Regions from separate parts of the Cellvibrio sp. BR genome, predicted to be linked through region 3. Evidence: predicted binding sites of a transcription regulator. Region 3 holds the regulator's gene; each other region holds the start of a gene.

Region 1 (4,811 bases), on a different contig from region 3:
TGCTGCTTTCGTTTATTTTGCAGGGGCTTGGCCGTCGCAAACGCAAATCAGAATGGCGATAAGGTGATAAAAATTATGACCGACAAACTCACAACACTTTTTGCAAGTTTAGTATTGCTACTTTCAGCAAACACATTTGCAGATAATAATCTTGTTGCCATGAAAACAGACTTAGGTACTTTTGTAATTGAAGTCTACCCCAAGTCAGCACCAGAGACAGTGAAAAACTTTTTACACTATGTCGACAGTAAATTTTACGAAGGGACAATTTTTCACAGAGTGGTACCTGGCTTTGTTGTGCAAGGTGGAGGAATGACTTTTGACTTTACCGAAAAACCAACTGCGAAACCTGTAATCAACGAATCAATGAATGGCCTGCCAAATGATTATCGCAGTGTAGCCATGGCCCGGCAATCCGATCCCGATAGCGCTACGGCGCAGTTTTATATCAACCTCAAAAATAACTCCGGCCTCAATGCCACAGAAACCAAACCCGGTTATACCGTTTTTGGGAAAGTAGTTGCGGGAATGGAAGTTATCGAAAAAATTTCACAAGAGCCGCTGGGCATGTTTAAAGCTTACCCGGAAGCGCCGAACTATGCAGTACGAGTGCTGAGTGCAACAAGGATAAATTCAGCTGAAGCACAATCCATAATTGAAAAACAACGCGCAACCAAACCGTCAAGCATTAAAGATGCAGTGGTACCAGTTGATGAATAACAGTAACAACACCGCACTCAGTGTAAACCTGAACAAGATTGCACTGATCCGAAATTCCCGCCCCGGCAATTATCCTAATGTCGCCGCTCACGGCAAGACCTGTATTGATGCCGGCGCCGATGGAATTACTGTTCATCCAAGACCCGACCAACGTCACATTAGACCTCACGATGTTTATGAACTCAGTGAATTAGTAAAAATTTATCACGCAGTTGAATTTAACATCGAGGGCAACCCTTACGCTGAGTCAATCGGAAACTTTCCGGGGTTTATAAAATTAGTCTGCGATGTAGTACCCGATCAATGCACACTTGTACCTGACACAAATCATCAACTTACGTCAGACCATGGCTTTGACTTGAAAGTAGCGGGAAAAAAATTAAAGCCATTGATCAAAGAATTAAAGGATTTAGGCATTCGTGTATGTTTATTCATGGATCCGGATATTGATCAAATAAGCCTGGCCAAAGAGATTGGCGCTGATCGTATCGAGCTATACACAGGCCCCTACGCTGAAGCATTCAAAACATCTGGCCCGTCATTTGATCAACTATTCCAACGCTACCTGGCCGCAGCCCGTCATGCTCAAGCAATTGATATTGGTATCAATGCCGGGCATGACTTAAATCTCGATAACCTCGCCCACTTTCGCCAAATCCCTGCTTTGCTCGAGGTGTCAATCGGTCATGCATTGACGGTTGATGCCATAGCAATGGGTCTTCCCGCAGCCGTAAAAGCCTACAAAACAATTTGCACCAGCAATTAACTCACAAGAATTCCAGCATGAACAACGCCCGCGAAGATAGCCAAGCCTATCTACAAAAAAAACGTTTCTTTGACTCGCTCATGACTGTATACGGGCGCAAAATCGTACTTGAAGCTCTGCAAGACTCATCTACATACATTTATCGATTGCACTTGGCGAAAAGTAACAAATCAGCAGAAATTCTGGATGAGATCATTACGCTTGCCCAACACAAGGGCGCTGAAATTATTTATCACGAACGACAAGCCCTATCGCGCATATCCAAAAATGCAACACAAGACCAAGGTGTTGCAGCTGATCTACAGCTTCGCGGTTATCAGCACTATGACGATTTTTTGCGCGAGAACAGCAAAAAAAACTACACATTGCTTGCACTCGATGGGGTTAACAACCCGCAAAATCTTGGCATGATAATTCGCTCAGCCTGCGCAGGAAATATTGATGGAATTTTACTTCCACAAAAAGGCAATGCTCAAATCGACCCACTGGTAATCAAAGCAAGCGCAGGAACCGTTTTTCGCGCACCGCTTCTTCGCTGCAAAGATCTCACTGAAGCGTTACTAGATTTCAAAAAAGAGGGAGCGCTAGTCTGCGCACTTTCATCGCATGCGGCCACAGAACTAAAAAAGTTTACACCTAATGCTCCCTGTATTTATGTATTGGGGAACGAAACAGAAGGAGTATCCCCGGCAGTTCAGCAGCTGTGCAATGAAAGCGTGAAAATCCCAATGAATAACGGGGTTGAGTCCCTCAACGTTGCCGTAACTGCAGCACTAATCGCATTTCGATAAACCAACAGCTCAAAATAAAAAAGAGGAGCCGAAGCTCCTCTTTTTTCATTCAAGATTACAGCTTATAGCCATCTTCTTCATGTAACGCCAAGTCGAGCCCCAAGGTTTCATCCTCTTTGCTCACACGCAAACCAGAAGTGAATAGACCCGTCAGCTTCAGCAGTATATAAGTTACAACAGCGGTATAAACAAAGGTTACAACCACACCAAGGAATTGAATACCTAACTGCTCGCCCATAGAGTTGATCCCTGCAGCAAATCCCTGACCGCTAAATACACCCAGTTCAGTTGAAGCAAATACGCCCGCAAGAATGGTTCCTAAAATGCCACCCACACCGTGAACAGGAAAAACATCCAAAGAATCATCGATTTTCCACACACGCTTGACCAACTGGGTCATATAAAAACAAACAACACCAGCACTCAAGCCGATTATTAACGCACCACCAGGGCCGACATAACCAGAGGCAGGGGTAATAGTACCGAGACCAGCAACCATACCCGTCACAATACCCAAAGCACTTGGTTTTCTAAAACGCATCCACTCAACCGCCATCCAAGACAACGCACCAGCTGCTGCAGAAATATGGGTCACCAACATAGCCATAGCAGCATTCCCATCAGCAGCCAAGGCGCTACCCGCATTAAAGCCAAACCAACCAACCCACAGCATGCCTGCACCAGTAACAGTCATTGTCATGTTATGAGGTGGCATAGCTGTGCTAGGGAAACCATTACGCTTACCTACAACAATCGCAGCCACTAACGCAGCAACACCCGCAGTAATGTGGACAACAGTGCCACCAGCGAAATCAAGAAGACCCTTCTGGAATAACCAGCCAGAGCCAGCCCATACCCAGTGACACACCGGAATGTAAACAGCGAACAACCATAACCCTGAAAACAAAAGCATGGAGGAAAACTTAACACGCTCAGCAAAAGCACCAACAATCAGAGCAGGCGTAATTATTGCGAAAGTCATTTGAAACATTGCATGTAAACTAAGAGGGATCCCACTCGTAACCGCCCCCTCTGTTACACCATCAAAAAACACCATACTTAAATCACCAATCCAGGCGTTACCCTCACCAAACGCAAGACTATAGCCAGCAATTAGCCACAACAGAGAAACCATGCATGCAATAGCAAAACATTGCATAAGCACAGAAAGTATATTTTTTACACGAACCAAACCACCATAAAACAGCGCCAAACCGGGTAGCGTCATAAATAAAACAAGCGCCGTGGAAGTAAGAATCCAGGCGGTATTGGCTTGATTAATAGCATCCTCAGCAAATGCCCCTGGCGAGACCAAGACCGCCAAACCAGCGGCAAAAATTAATGGAAGAGCGGAATCTAGTTTTTTCATACTTACCCCATAATGATTATTGTCAGACATCAATTAAAAGCGACAACATGAGCTGCAATGTAAACGCTTCATAATGAGACAGTTAGTACACTTTTTGCGTATTACCTGTCACGTAGAACAACCCAATAACCGACAAATGCACAACCAAAGAGCACCAATTAATGGATTTTTACCTAAACGCCAAAGGTTCTGCGCAAAAGCAAAAAACGATCCATAATTTAAATTTATAATTATTTCAAATAGATATAAATTAAAGGCGCACGCAAACAAAGTACAAAAGCACCACCAGCGAACACACAAAAATATTATGGCTCGATATTGGTGCAAAACAAACAAACCAATAAAGGGATCAAAAAAGATAAGATATAATCGTGCACACAAAATTTAGCCAAGACCTAAAACATGGAACTATTGATTCTTATCTTTCTGATGCCCCTAGCACTTGCATTCGGGCTTTCAAAACTTGTTATTTACTGGTTTGGACGCTAACTCTTAGACATTCCCAATACTCGCAGCTCCCACACCATCCCCACACCTCGTGGCGGAGGTATCGCCATAGCCTTAGCAACACTCATTGCAGCTTTAACCGCATACTTCATGGGGCTAATTAATCACACAACACTCTACTTGCTTGCCCCCGGATTACTAATGGCAATTGTTGGGATAGCCGACGACCTTATAACTCTCAACATTCGAATACGACTCTTCACACAAACCCTAACAGCGTGCACCATCACCCTTATAACCCTCAACGACATCTTATTTTCCGCACCCATCTTCGTATTACTGGTAATAGCATCAGTTATTGGCATTGTTTGGCTAACAAATTTGTACAACTTTATGGATGGAATGAACGGACTGGCAGGACTGCAAGCAATCTTTGTTTGTAGTAGCGTAGGCCTTCTTTTTTACTTGCAAGGCACATACAGCGAAATCATCCTCTTGATGCTTATTATTAGTAGCGCAAGCTTGGGATTTTTATACTGGAATTTCCCCAAAGCCAAACTCTTTATGGGTGATGTAGGGAGCCTTTTTATCGGCATTACACTGGCAACACTTATCGTTTGGACTGCACAAGATAACCTTTTAACAATCTGTTATTGGTTAATTATTTTGGCTGCTTTTATTGCAGATGCTAGCTATACACTATTCATACGCAAAACAA
Region 2 (4,811 bases), on a different contig from region 3:
ACTCATGGGAATGCGCTTGAAATTAGCAAAGGCGAAAACGGCGACGATGATCCACATGCCTACTGAATGCAGCCTTTTCCAGCCTTTTGGTCCCATGAGTTTTGCAGGTGTTTTGAACGAGGTGATCGCCATTAACACTATAAATACATAGGCCAATGTGCCGGGGATATTATCGATAACAGACCTTGCTGGCCAAAATCCTGTATGCAGCTGTCCATAGAAATAGATCAACACAGCGTGAACAAAATGGGAAAAAGCAAAGGCTAAACCAATAAAACGCCGTTCACGCACCAGAGCTTTGGTGAAGGGGGATGGTGTTAGTACGGCGAAAGCAGAAGCCGTAAATGCGGCGATGAATAACACGAAAGAGGAGCGCGCTGTAGCGCGGATTGCACTGCGTAACCCCTCTAGCAGATCCGGCTGCATCGCTACCGCCAGGCTGGTCATAACGAGGATTAATACAGCGCTTACATGGAAGAGTTGCCAGCCTTTATACATCTGGCTTGAGAATAATCTCTGAATGGTCATGCCGATAGCGAAGCGGGTAAGTTGGCTCATTGCATCGATTCCTTTTAAGGTTAATGGTTAAGCAAGATCAGGCGCTAGAGGTTTTTTTGTGTCAGTAAGGGCATTATCTAGCAATAATCAGTACGAATTGATGCATTTTGTGTTTAATATTTGATAGATCGTATCGAAGGTGGTCAGGCGTATATCGATCTGGTGTAGAAGCGGCTAAAAAGCGGGTAAGAAAAAACCCGCAAGCCAGGCTATGCGGGTTTTTGAGGTCTGACGAGGCTGCCTAAGCAGCCCTGACTTTTACACTGAGTAGTAGAGTTCGAATTCTACTGGGTGCGGAGTCATGTTGACGCGTTGGATCTCTTGTTTCTTCAGGTCGATGTAAGCATCGATGAAGTCTTTAGAGAACACACCGCCAGCCAACAGGAAGTCATGGTCAGCTTCCAAAGAGGCCAAAGCTTCTTCCAAAGATGAACACACTTGTGGGATTTCTGCTTCTTCTTCCGGCTCCAGATCGTACAGATCTTTGGTCGCTGCTTCGCCCGGATGAATCTTGTTCAGAACACCGTCGATACCGGCCATCAGCAATGAAGCGAAGCACAGGTATGGGTTAGCAGTTGGATCAGGGAAACGGGTTTCGATACGCTTGGCTTTCTCACCAACAGTGTAAGGAATACGGATAGACGCTGAACGGTTACGAGCAGAGTAAGCCAGCATTACTGGCGCTTCAAAGCCTGGAACCAAACGCTTGTACGAGTTGGTAGAGGCGTTACAGAAAGCGTTCAATGCTTTAGCGTGCTTGATGATACCGCCAACGTAGTACAGAGCGGTTTCGCTCAAACCAGCGTAAGCGTCGCCCGCGAATTGGTTTTTACCGTTCTTGGAGAAAGACTGGTGAACGTGCATACCTGAACCGTTATCACCGATCAAAGGCTTCGGCATAAAGGTTGCGGTTTTACCGTATTGATGAGCAACGTTGTGTACGCAGTACTTCAGGATCTGTACTTCGTCCGCTTTCTTAACCAGAGTGTTAGCGCCTACACCGATTTCACATTGGCCAGCGTTAGCAACTTCGTGGTGATGGATTTCGATTTCCAGGCCCATGGCTTCCATGGCGTTACACATAGCGCCACGGATGTCGTGCAGTGAGTCTACTGGAGCAACGGGGAAGTAACCGCCTTTTACGCGTGGCGCGTGGCCGTGTTTACCTTCAACGTCGTCACCTGATGACCATGCCGCTTCTTCGGATTTGATTTTGTAGAAAGCACCGCCCATTGAGCTGTGGAAGTGAACGCTGTCGAAGATGAAGAATTCTGGCTCCGGGCCAAACAGGGCTACATCGCCCAGACCGGTAGACTTCAGGTACTCTTCAGCGCGCAGACCGATAGAGCGTGGGTCGCGGTCATAACCTTGCATGGTGGCTGGTTCAACGATGTTACAACGAATGTTGATGGTTGCTTCGTCGTAGAAAGGATCCAGAACGGCAGTTGAATCGTCTGGCATCAGGATCATGTCTGAGTCGTTAATGCCTTTCCAGCCAGCGATAGAAGAACCGTCGAACATTTTACCGTCAACGAAGAAACTGTCGTTTACAACGTGGGCAGGGAAAGTTACATGCTGCTCTTTACCTTTGAAATCGGTGAAGCGCAAATCAATCCAGCGAGCTTCGTGTTCTTTGATCAGGTCTAAAGTCTTAGACATTGAATGCCTCCAAGTGTTATAGCCCGAAGGCTACGGATTGTGAAAAGTTATAACTACCAAGATAACCGGCCAAAGGTCGTTTACCTGAAAATTTTCCCCACTTCATCCGGACTCGCGACTCATTTAGGGGAGCGGGGCAAGACTAGGGTGTCAGAAAAGGGGCAAAATATATGCCATTTAAATAAAATAGCAACACACCTTTAAAAATAAGGCTCTTGGGGTGATGGCCACCTGAAAAATATCGCCATAAGCACTATTTTGGTGCGGTATTTTTGTTAAATGATCTATTGTGGTGCGATTGTGTGTTGTGTTGAATAGTGTCGCCATATTAGCATCAAGAATGCCTCTTGGCATGTCACAGAAAAGCGGTTGCTTTGCACCAAATCGTGTCGCTGACTAGCGTGCGTGCATTCTCACTGTGAAACCATTCATTTTTGCTGCAAAAGTCGATAGTCAATTTCTATGGTGTTCGCCTCGCTCCACGTCGAATTCCCTTGTAGCCTGCGCCGCGATTGGGTAACACCGACGGCAAGGTGATATGCCCGGGGTTTTATCGCTCTTCTTTTAACCAATACTCTACCCAGAACAATAAAAGGTTAGTTATGCATGCAATGACAACAACAGAAATATTCCTGATTGCCATGGTAATCATTTTTACGGTGCCCTTTTTAATTTGGCGCCTCGGTCGCACTGACTATTGGGCACCCCTGGTGGTCGTGCAAATCATCATGGGTATAGTGCTTGGCCCGGGTGTGCTGGGCAAAGCCTTCCCTGAGTACTACACCTTTGTATTCACCCCGGATGTCATCAAATCGCTCAACGGAATTGCTTGGTGGGCGGTAATGATTTTTGTGTGGATTGCCGGGATCGAGCTTGACCTGAAAAAAGCCTGGGCCTACAAGCGGGAAAGTAGCATCACCGCTGGACTGGCGCTGGGTACACCGCTGCTGTTTGGTTGTGGGGCGGCGCTGGCGATGATGGCCTTTAGCGATGGCTGGATTGGTGCCAAGGGCATGACCTGGCAATTTATTCTGGGTGTGGGCATGGCCTGTGCAGTAACGGCGCTGCCGATTCTGATTCTGTTGATGGAAAAGCTTGAAATCCTGCGTCAACCGATTGGCCAGCGTATTTTGCGTTACGCCAGTTTGGACGACATCGCCATCTGGGGTGTATTGGCGTTGATTCTGCTGGATTGGGAGCGTGTGGGTCGCCAGGGTATGTTCTTGCTGGGCTTTACTGTGCTTGCTTACTTATTCCGCAAGTTGATGGTGGCGATTCAAGAGAAAGACCGCTGGTACGCTGGTTTTATCTGGTTGGCAGTCTGCGGTCTCGCAGCCGACTGGGCGGGTTTGCACTATATGGTTGGCGCCTTCCTCGCCGGTGCCGTAATGGATGGCGAATGGTTTAATCAGGAAGATATGGATAAATTGCGCCATTTTGTCCTGATGATCATCATGCCGGTATTCTTCCTCAGTACCGGTTTGCGCACCAATTGGGATGTGGGTGGCACGGCGGTATTTATCGCGGCAGCCATCCTGCTGGTGGCTTCAGTGGCGGGTAAATTGGCTGGTGTACATGCGGCGGGCAAAATCCTCAAGTGGGAAAAAGGCGAGGCATCGATTATTGGTTGGTTGTTGCAAACCAAAGCGCTGATCATGATCATTTTTGCCAATGTTTTGCTCGACAAGGAAATCATCACCAATGAAACCTTCACCGCGCTGCTGATCATGGCAGTGGCCAGCACCATGCTGACCGTACCGGTGGTAGCGCCCAAGTTGCAAAAAATGAAAGAGATTATCTTCCGCTCCAAGTAGTTCATGGCTGCGGACATACGTAAAAAGCCCCCGTCATTCAGGTGACGGGGGCTTTTTATTGGCGCTGATCAACGATCAGATGATGGGTGCAATAAACTACGCGGCTTAAATAACAAAGCGCGATACCAGTGTATTCAAATCAGTTGCCAGCCGCGCCAGCTCGTAGGTAGCAGCACTGGTTTGATTGGCGCCTGCCGCCGATTGGGTGGAGAGATCGCTGATGTTCACAATATTGCGATCCACTTCGCGCGCGACCGCCGCCTGTTCTTCCGACGCGCTGGCAATTAACAGGTTGCGTTCACCGATTTGCCCTGCCTTTTGGTAAATCTGCTCCAATGCGCCGCCCGCTTGCTCGGCCACGGTGAGGGTTTTACTGGCGTGTTCGACGCTGCCTTTCATCGATTCCACCGCCGCCGCTGTGCCACCTTGCACTTTGCTAATCATCTGTTCAATTTCTTGGGTGGACACTTGGGTGCGATGCGCCAGTGCGCGGACTTCGTCCGCCACTACTGCAAAACCACGGCCAGCCTCCCCGGCACGCGCCGCTTCAATTGCCGCATTCAAGGCGAGCAAATTAGTCTGTTCAGCGATGGCGCGAATCACATCCAATACCTTGCCAATATCTTTGGATTGTTCCGCGAGACCGCCAATCAATGCTGAGGTGCGCCCAAACTCTTCGCTCATGGATTTAAGTGCCGCTACTGTGTGATGCACTTTGTCGCGCCCATCATGCGCCAAGCGAGAAGATTCATTGGACTCCTCGGCCGTGCTCACTGCATT
Region 3 (4,811 bases):
TGAGTGCACGGATGGCAGTCATTGCCGCCTCGGCATCATCACCTTCTGTGCTCACTTCCAGGCGGCTGCCACAGCTGGCGGCAAGAAGCATTAATGACATAACACTTTTGGCATCGGCCCACACGCCGTCGCTCACCCGCGCTTGCACATTAGCCTGAAATTGGTTGGCTAAGGTGGCAAGTTTCGCGGCAGCGCGTGCATGCAGTCCGCGTTTATTAATGATGTCGAGAGTTTCAATTGCCATGATTTAATGTTTTTTGTGTTTATTGATATCGCGATGTCGAACCTGAACATCACTAAAACTCTGGTCAAAATAGCGTTGTAGCTTTTCTGCCAGGTAAACAGACCTATGCTGGCCACCCGTACATCCCACCGCAATGGTGATGTAACTACGATTATTCGCCTGATAGCGCGGCAGCCAGCGTGCCAAATAGTGCTCGATATCGTCGTACATCTCTTTGACGGTAATCTGTTCTTCCAAAAATTCGATTACATCCTGATCTTTGCCAGTAAGCGGGCGCAGGTTAGGTTTCCAGTGGGGGTTGGGAAGGCAGCGTGCGTCAAATACCAGATCGGCGTTTACCGGAATACCATGTTTGAAGCCAAAGGATTCAAACAAAATCGCCATCGTCGATTCGCTGCGGCCTACAACACGTTCTTTTACCAAGTCGCGCAATTCGTGCAAATTTAAATGACTGGTATCTATGACCTGATCGGCACAATCGCGAATAGGTTCAAGCAGCTGCTGCTCTGCGGCGATGGATTCCTCAAGGCTGGTGTGTTTATCCGACAGCGGATGCTTGCGCCTGGTTTCGCTAAAACGTTGGATAAGTACGGCGGGTTGAGAATCCAGAAACAGGGTTTGAAATGGCAGGTGCGCTTCTTTCAGCGTACTTATCATCTGCGGGAATATATTCAGATCCTGCCAGGCGTTGCGCACATCAATGCCGATTGCAAAACGCTGTTGGTCATCTTTATGAATTTGTATTTGTGCAACCAGCGCGGGTAGCAGGCTGACTGGTAGATTGTCGATGCAGTTAAAGCCCACATCTTCAAGGACATGCAGGGCGGTACTTTTTCCTGAGCCTGAAAGCCCGCTTACAATCACGAGGTGCATGGTATTGACCTGCTAAGGCGCTATAGCGACCTGATAAAGTGCGGCATCGCTATCGGCAGCACGCAAACGCTGGCGATAGTCAGCATTATTCAGCGCCCCAGCCAGAGCGGCCAGTGTTTGTAGGTGCTCATCATGAGCATCTTCGGGCACTAACATGGCGAAGAGAATGTCCACAGGCTGGGAATCTATGGCATCAAAGTCAATCGGGTCAGCCAATGTCAGGAGTGCACCGATTGTGCCGCTGCAGTTTTCAACCCTGCAATGCGGAATGGCAATGCCGTGCCCTATACCGGTTGAGCCAAGTCGCTCGCGACCAATCAAACGGCGAAATAACTCATCGGCATCAATGCCAGGAACATCCTGTGCGATGGCGTTGGCCAGTAGTTCCAGAGCACGTTTTTTGCTGCCGCCTTCAACGGCACACAAGGTTCGGCCGGGGCTAATAAGATTTTGAATTTGCATGGTAGGAGGTGATTACCAGGAATCTCTCAATTGTTGAGGCAGTGAGCGGAGATGATCTCGCTGCCTCCAGGGTGGGTTAGCGATGACTGCGCATCTTTTCTTTGTGCTTAATTAATTGGCGATCCAGCTTATCGGCCAATGAATCAATTGCTGCGTACAGATCTTCGTGAGTGGCATCCGCAAACAAATCTTTGCCGCTGACATGGATGGTTGCTTCTGCTTTTTGAATCAACTTATCGACGGAGAGGATGACGTGAGTACTGGTAATGCGATCGTGGTGGTGGCTCAGGCGCTCAATTTTGCTGCTGACATAGTCTTTCAGCGAATCGGTAACTTCCAAATGATGACCACTGATGTTTATTTGCATAGATACTTCCTCTCGATAGAAACAAAATGGTTGTGATCAGCACAACCTAACAGCTCGTCCGTGATTTTCTTCCGAATTTCGTATTTATAACCGATTAATGATAATTAAATGGTTTTGCGCTCATTAGAGGGTGGAATATTCAGCGACTCGCGATATTTTGCAATGGTACGACGCGCTACCTGAATTCCCTGTTCCGCGAGCAGGTCGGTGATTTTGCTGTCGCTCAACGGTTTTTTGGGGTTTTCCGCACTCACCAACTTTTTAATAATTGCGCGAATCGCTGTTGAAGAGCACTCGCCGCCGCTATCGGTACTAACATGGCTGGAGAAAAAGTATTTCAGTTCGAAGATACCCTGCGGTGTGTGCATATATTTCTGCGTGGTTACCCGCGAAATAGTGGATTCATGCATCTCAACAATTTCAGCAATATCGTGCAGCACCAGCGGCTTCATAGCCTCGGGGCCGTAATCGAGAAACCCGCGTTGTTTTTCCACAATACAACTGGCTACTTTAAGCAGAGTCTCATTGCGGCTCTGTAAACTTTTCAGGAACCAGCGGGCTTCTTGCAAATTATCCTTGAGAAATGTGTTGTCGCTGCTCGAGTCCGCGCGCTTTACCATGGAGGCATAATTGGAATTGATACGCAGGCGCGGTGCAATTTCCGGGTTTAATTCAACAATCCAGCGGCCATCGCGCTTTTCAACGAACACATCCGGTACTACATATTCCGTGTCACCACTGGCAATAATATCGCCTGGGCGAGGGTTTAGGCTTTGGATCAGGGTGATGGCCTGGCTCAACTCGGCCTCTTTCAGTTTGGTGCGGCGCATTAACTGACGGTAGTCGCGACTACCCAATATAGGCAAGTAAAGTTTGGCGATTAATTTTGCCGAATCCAAAAAGGGTGTTTTGGGGTCAAACTGTTGTAACTGCACCAATAAACATTCAGATAAGTTTTGGCTGCACACACCGCAGGGATCAAACTGCTGCAGCCGGTGTTGAACTGCAACAACTTCATCCAGTTCCAGCTCTTCAAAATCGCCACGCATTCCTTCGAATATTTCTTCAATGGTAATAGACAGCATGCCGCTGGGTTCAACCGCGTCGATAATTGCCATCGCCAACACCCGGTCGCGATCTGACATGGGCGTTAAATTGAGTTGCCACATCAAATGATCATAGAGTGAGTCGGTAACAGCGCGACGGCTTTCAAAATCATTGTCTTCATTATCGTAGTTGCTGGAGCTGCCGGTTGATGAAGTTTGGTAAACATCGTCCCAGCTGGTATCTACCGGTAAATCGCTGGGAATCGAGTCGCTCCAGTCACCGCTGTCGGCGCTGAAACTATCGCCTTCACCATAGACATCGCTATCACCAAAGGATTCCCCATCGCTAAAGCTTTCACCCTCGCCAAAACTTTCAGATTCGCCGTAGCCTGGTTCGTTGAAGTTATCAGCGGTTGATGACGAGAAATTGTCGCTGGCATTGAAGTCGGCGCTATTGTCGGTGCCGGATTCTGCAGCAATTTCCTGCTGGCGGGTGTAATCAATCTTATCGTCCGCGCTGCCTTCGTAATCGCTGCCGGTAGTTGCTGAGTCAAAACCTTCCTCAACTTCCAGCATGGGATTGGATTCGAGCGCTTCCTGGATTTCCTGTTGAAGATCCAGCGTGGAGAGCTGCAAAAGACGTATCGCCTGTTGCAGTTGGGGAGTCATTGTCAGCTGTTGGCCGAGTTTAAGCTGGAGAGATTGTTTCATTGTTGTAGCAACAAACCCTTATTTAACGCGGGATGGAAAACATCTGTTAGGTGGAGTTTAGTCAGGGTTTGCGCTTCAAGCAACATACTTAAGCAAGCTTTATGCCTAGTAGCCAAATAATATTACTTGTCAAGTTGTTTGTCGGGTGGTTAAAGCGTTTGTTGAACTCACAGGCGAAAGTGTTCGCCCAGATAGACTTCGCGGACTTTGCTGTTACTCAACACTGTATCGGCATCACCTTCGGCAATAATGTGTCCTTCGCTTACGATATAGGCAGTCTCGCAGATGTCCAAGGTCTCTCGTACATTATGGTCGGTAATAAGAACGCCAATCCCGCGATCTTTGAGGTGACGGACTATTTCTTTGATGTCGTTAACCGAAATCGGGTCAACACCCGCAAAGGGTTCATCGAGCAGGATAAATTTAGGGTCCGTCGCCAGTGCGCGGGCGATTTCTACCCGGCGCCGCTCACCACCTGAGAGTGCCATGCCAAGGCTGTCACGAATATGGGTGATGTGAAATTCGTTCAGCAGTGCTTCCAGTTTCTCTGCGCGTGCTTCCCGATTCAGGTCTTTGCGAGTCTCAAGGATCGCCATAATATTATCGGCGACGGTAAGTTTGCGGAAAATGGATGCTTCTTGTGGCAAATAACCAATACCGGCACGTGCGCGTCCATGAATTGGCAGTTGGGTGATATCGCGATCATCAATTAATACGTTGCCATTATCTGCCGGTACTAAACCGGCGATCATATAAAAGCAGGTGGTTTTTCCGGCGCCATTAGGGCCCAGGAGCCCAACAATATGGCCGCTCTCTACTGTGATAGAGACATCGATAACCACTTTACGTTTTTTGTAGCTCTTGGCGAGGTGTCGCGCGTGCAAACTAGGCATAGGAATCAGTTGCTATTGGCTGTGGATGAGGGGGCCTGTAGGTCTTCTGGTTTCGCGGATTTAGGGGGAATGACTATCTCTATTCGTTGTCCTTCGCCAGTGTTGTTGCCTTCTGCCTTCATCACTTCTTTGACCAGATCGTAATCGATATGTGGGCCACTCATGACGGCACCATTTTGCTCAACGGAAGCATCTTCAATGAGTAGTAAATGCTC

Evidence for each region. Region 3 encodes sigma-54, which starts transcription at its own class of promoters, with help from an activator protein. Its sites were predicted from a motif close to TGGCACANNNNTTGCNNT; they were not measured.
Region 1: O59_RS07050 (ammonium transporter) is a predicted target of sigma-54. The motif match lies at 3,843-3,860, and genes of this name have one in related genera.
Region 2: glnA (type I glutamate--ammonia ligase) is a predicted target of sigma-54. The motif match lies at 2,376-2,393, and genes of this name have one in related genera.

What each region holds. Positions count from the first base shown of each region.
Region 1 is NZ_JH668201.1:414,431-419,241, reverse strand. Features, by position in the region: gene O59_RS07070 (TIGR04211 family SH3 domain-containing protein) at 1-62, shown strand, start outside; gene O59_RS07065 (peptidylprolyl isomerase) at 76-720, shown strand; gene O59_RS07060 (pyridoxine 5'-phosphate synthase) at 713-1,486, shown strand; gene rlmB (23S rRNA (guanosine(2251)-2'-O)-methyltransferase RlmB) at 1,504-2,277, shown strand; gene O59_RS07050 (ammonium transporter) at 2,333-3,646, opposite strand; gene O59_RS07045 (UDP-N-acetylmuramyl pentapeptide phosphotransferase/UDP-N-acetylglucosamine-1-phosphate transferase) at 4,244-4,811, shown strand, end outside.
Region 2 is NZ_JH668200.1:228,429-233,239, reverse strand. Features, by position in the region: gene O59_RS00970 (ferric reductase-like transmembrane domain-containing protein) at 1-558, opposite strand, end outside; gene glnA (type I glutamate--ammonia ligase) at 817-2,217, opposite strand; gene O59_RS00960 (cation:proton antiporter) at 2,820-4,031, shown strand; gene O59_RS00955 (methyl-accepting chemotaxis protein) at 4,137-4,811, opposite strand, start outside.
Region 3 is NZ_JH668202.1:502,538-507,348, reverse strand. Features, by position in the region: gene O59_RS12525 (HPr family phosphocarrier protein) at 1-244, opposite strand, end outside; gene rapZ (RNase adapter RapZ) at 248-1,117, opposite strand; gene ptsN (PTS IIA-like nitrogen regulatory protein PtsN) at 1,130-1,579, opposite strand; gene hpf (ribosome hibernation-promoting factor, HPF/YfiA family) at 1,656-1,946, opposite strand; gene O59_RS12505 (RNA polymerase factor sigma-54) at 2,051-3,703, opposite strand; gene lptB (LPS export ABC transporter ATP-binding protein) at 3,871-4,596, opposite strand; gene lptA (lipopolysaccharide transport periplasmic protein LptA) at 4,602-4,811, opposite strand, start outside.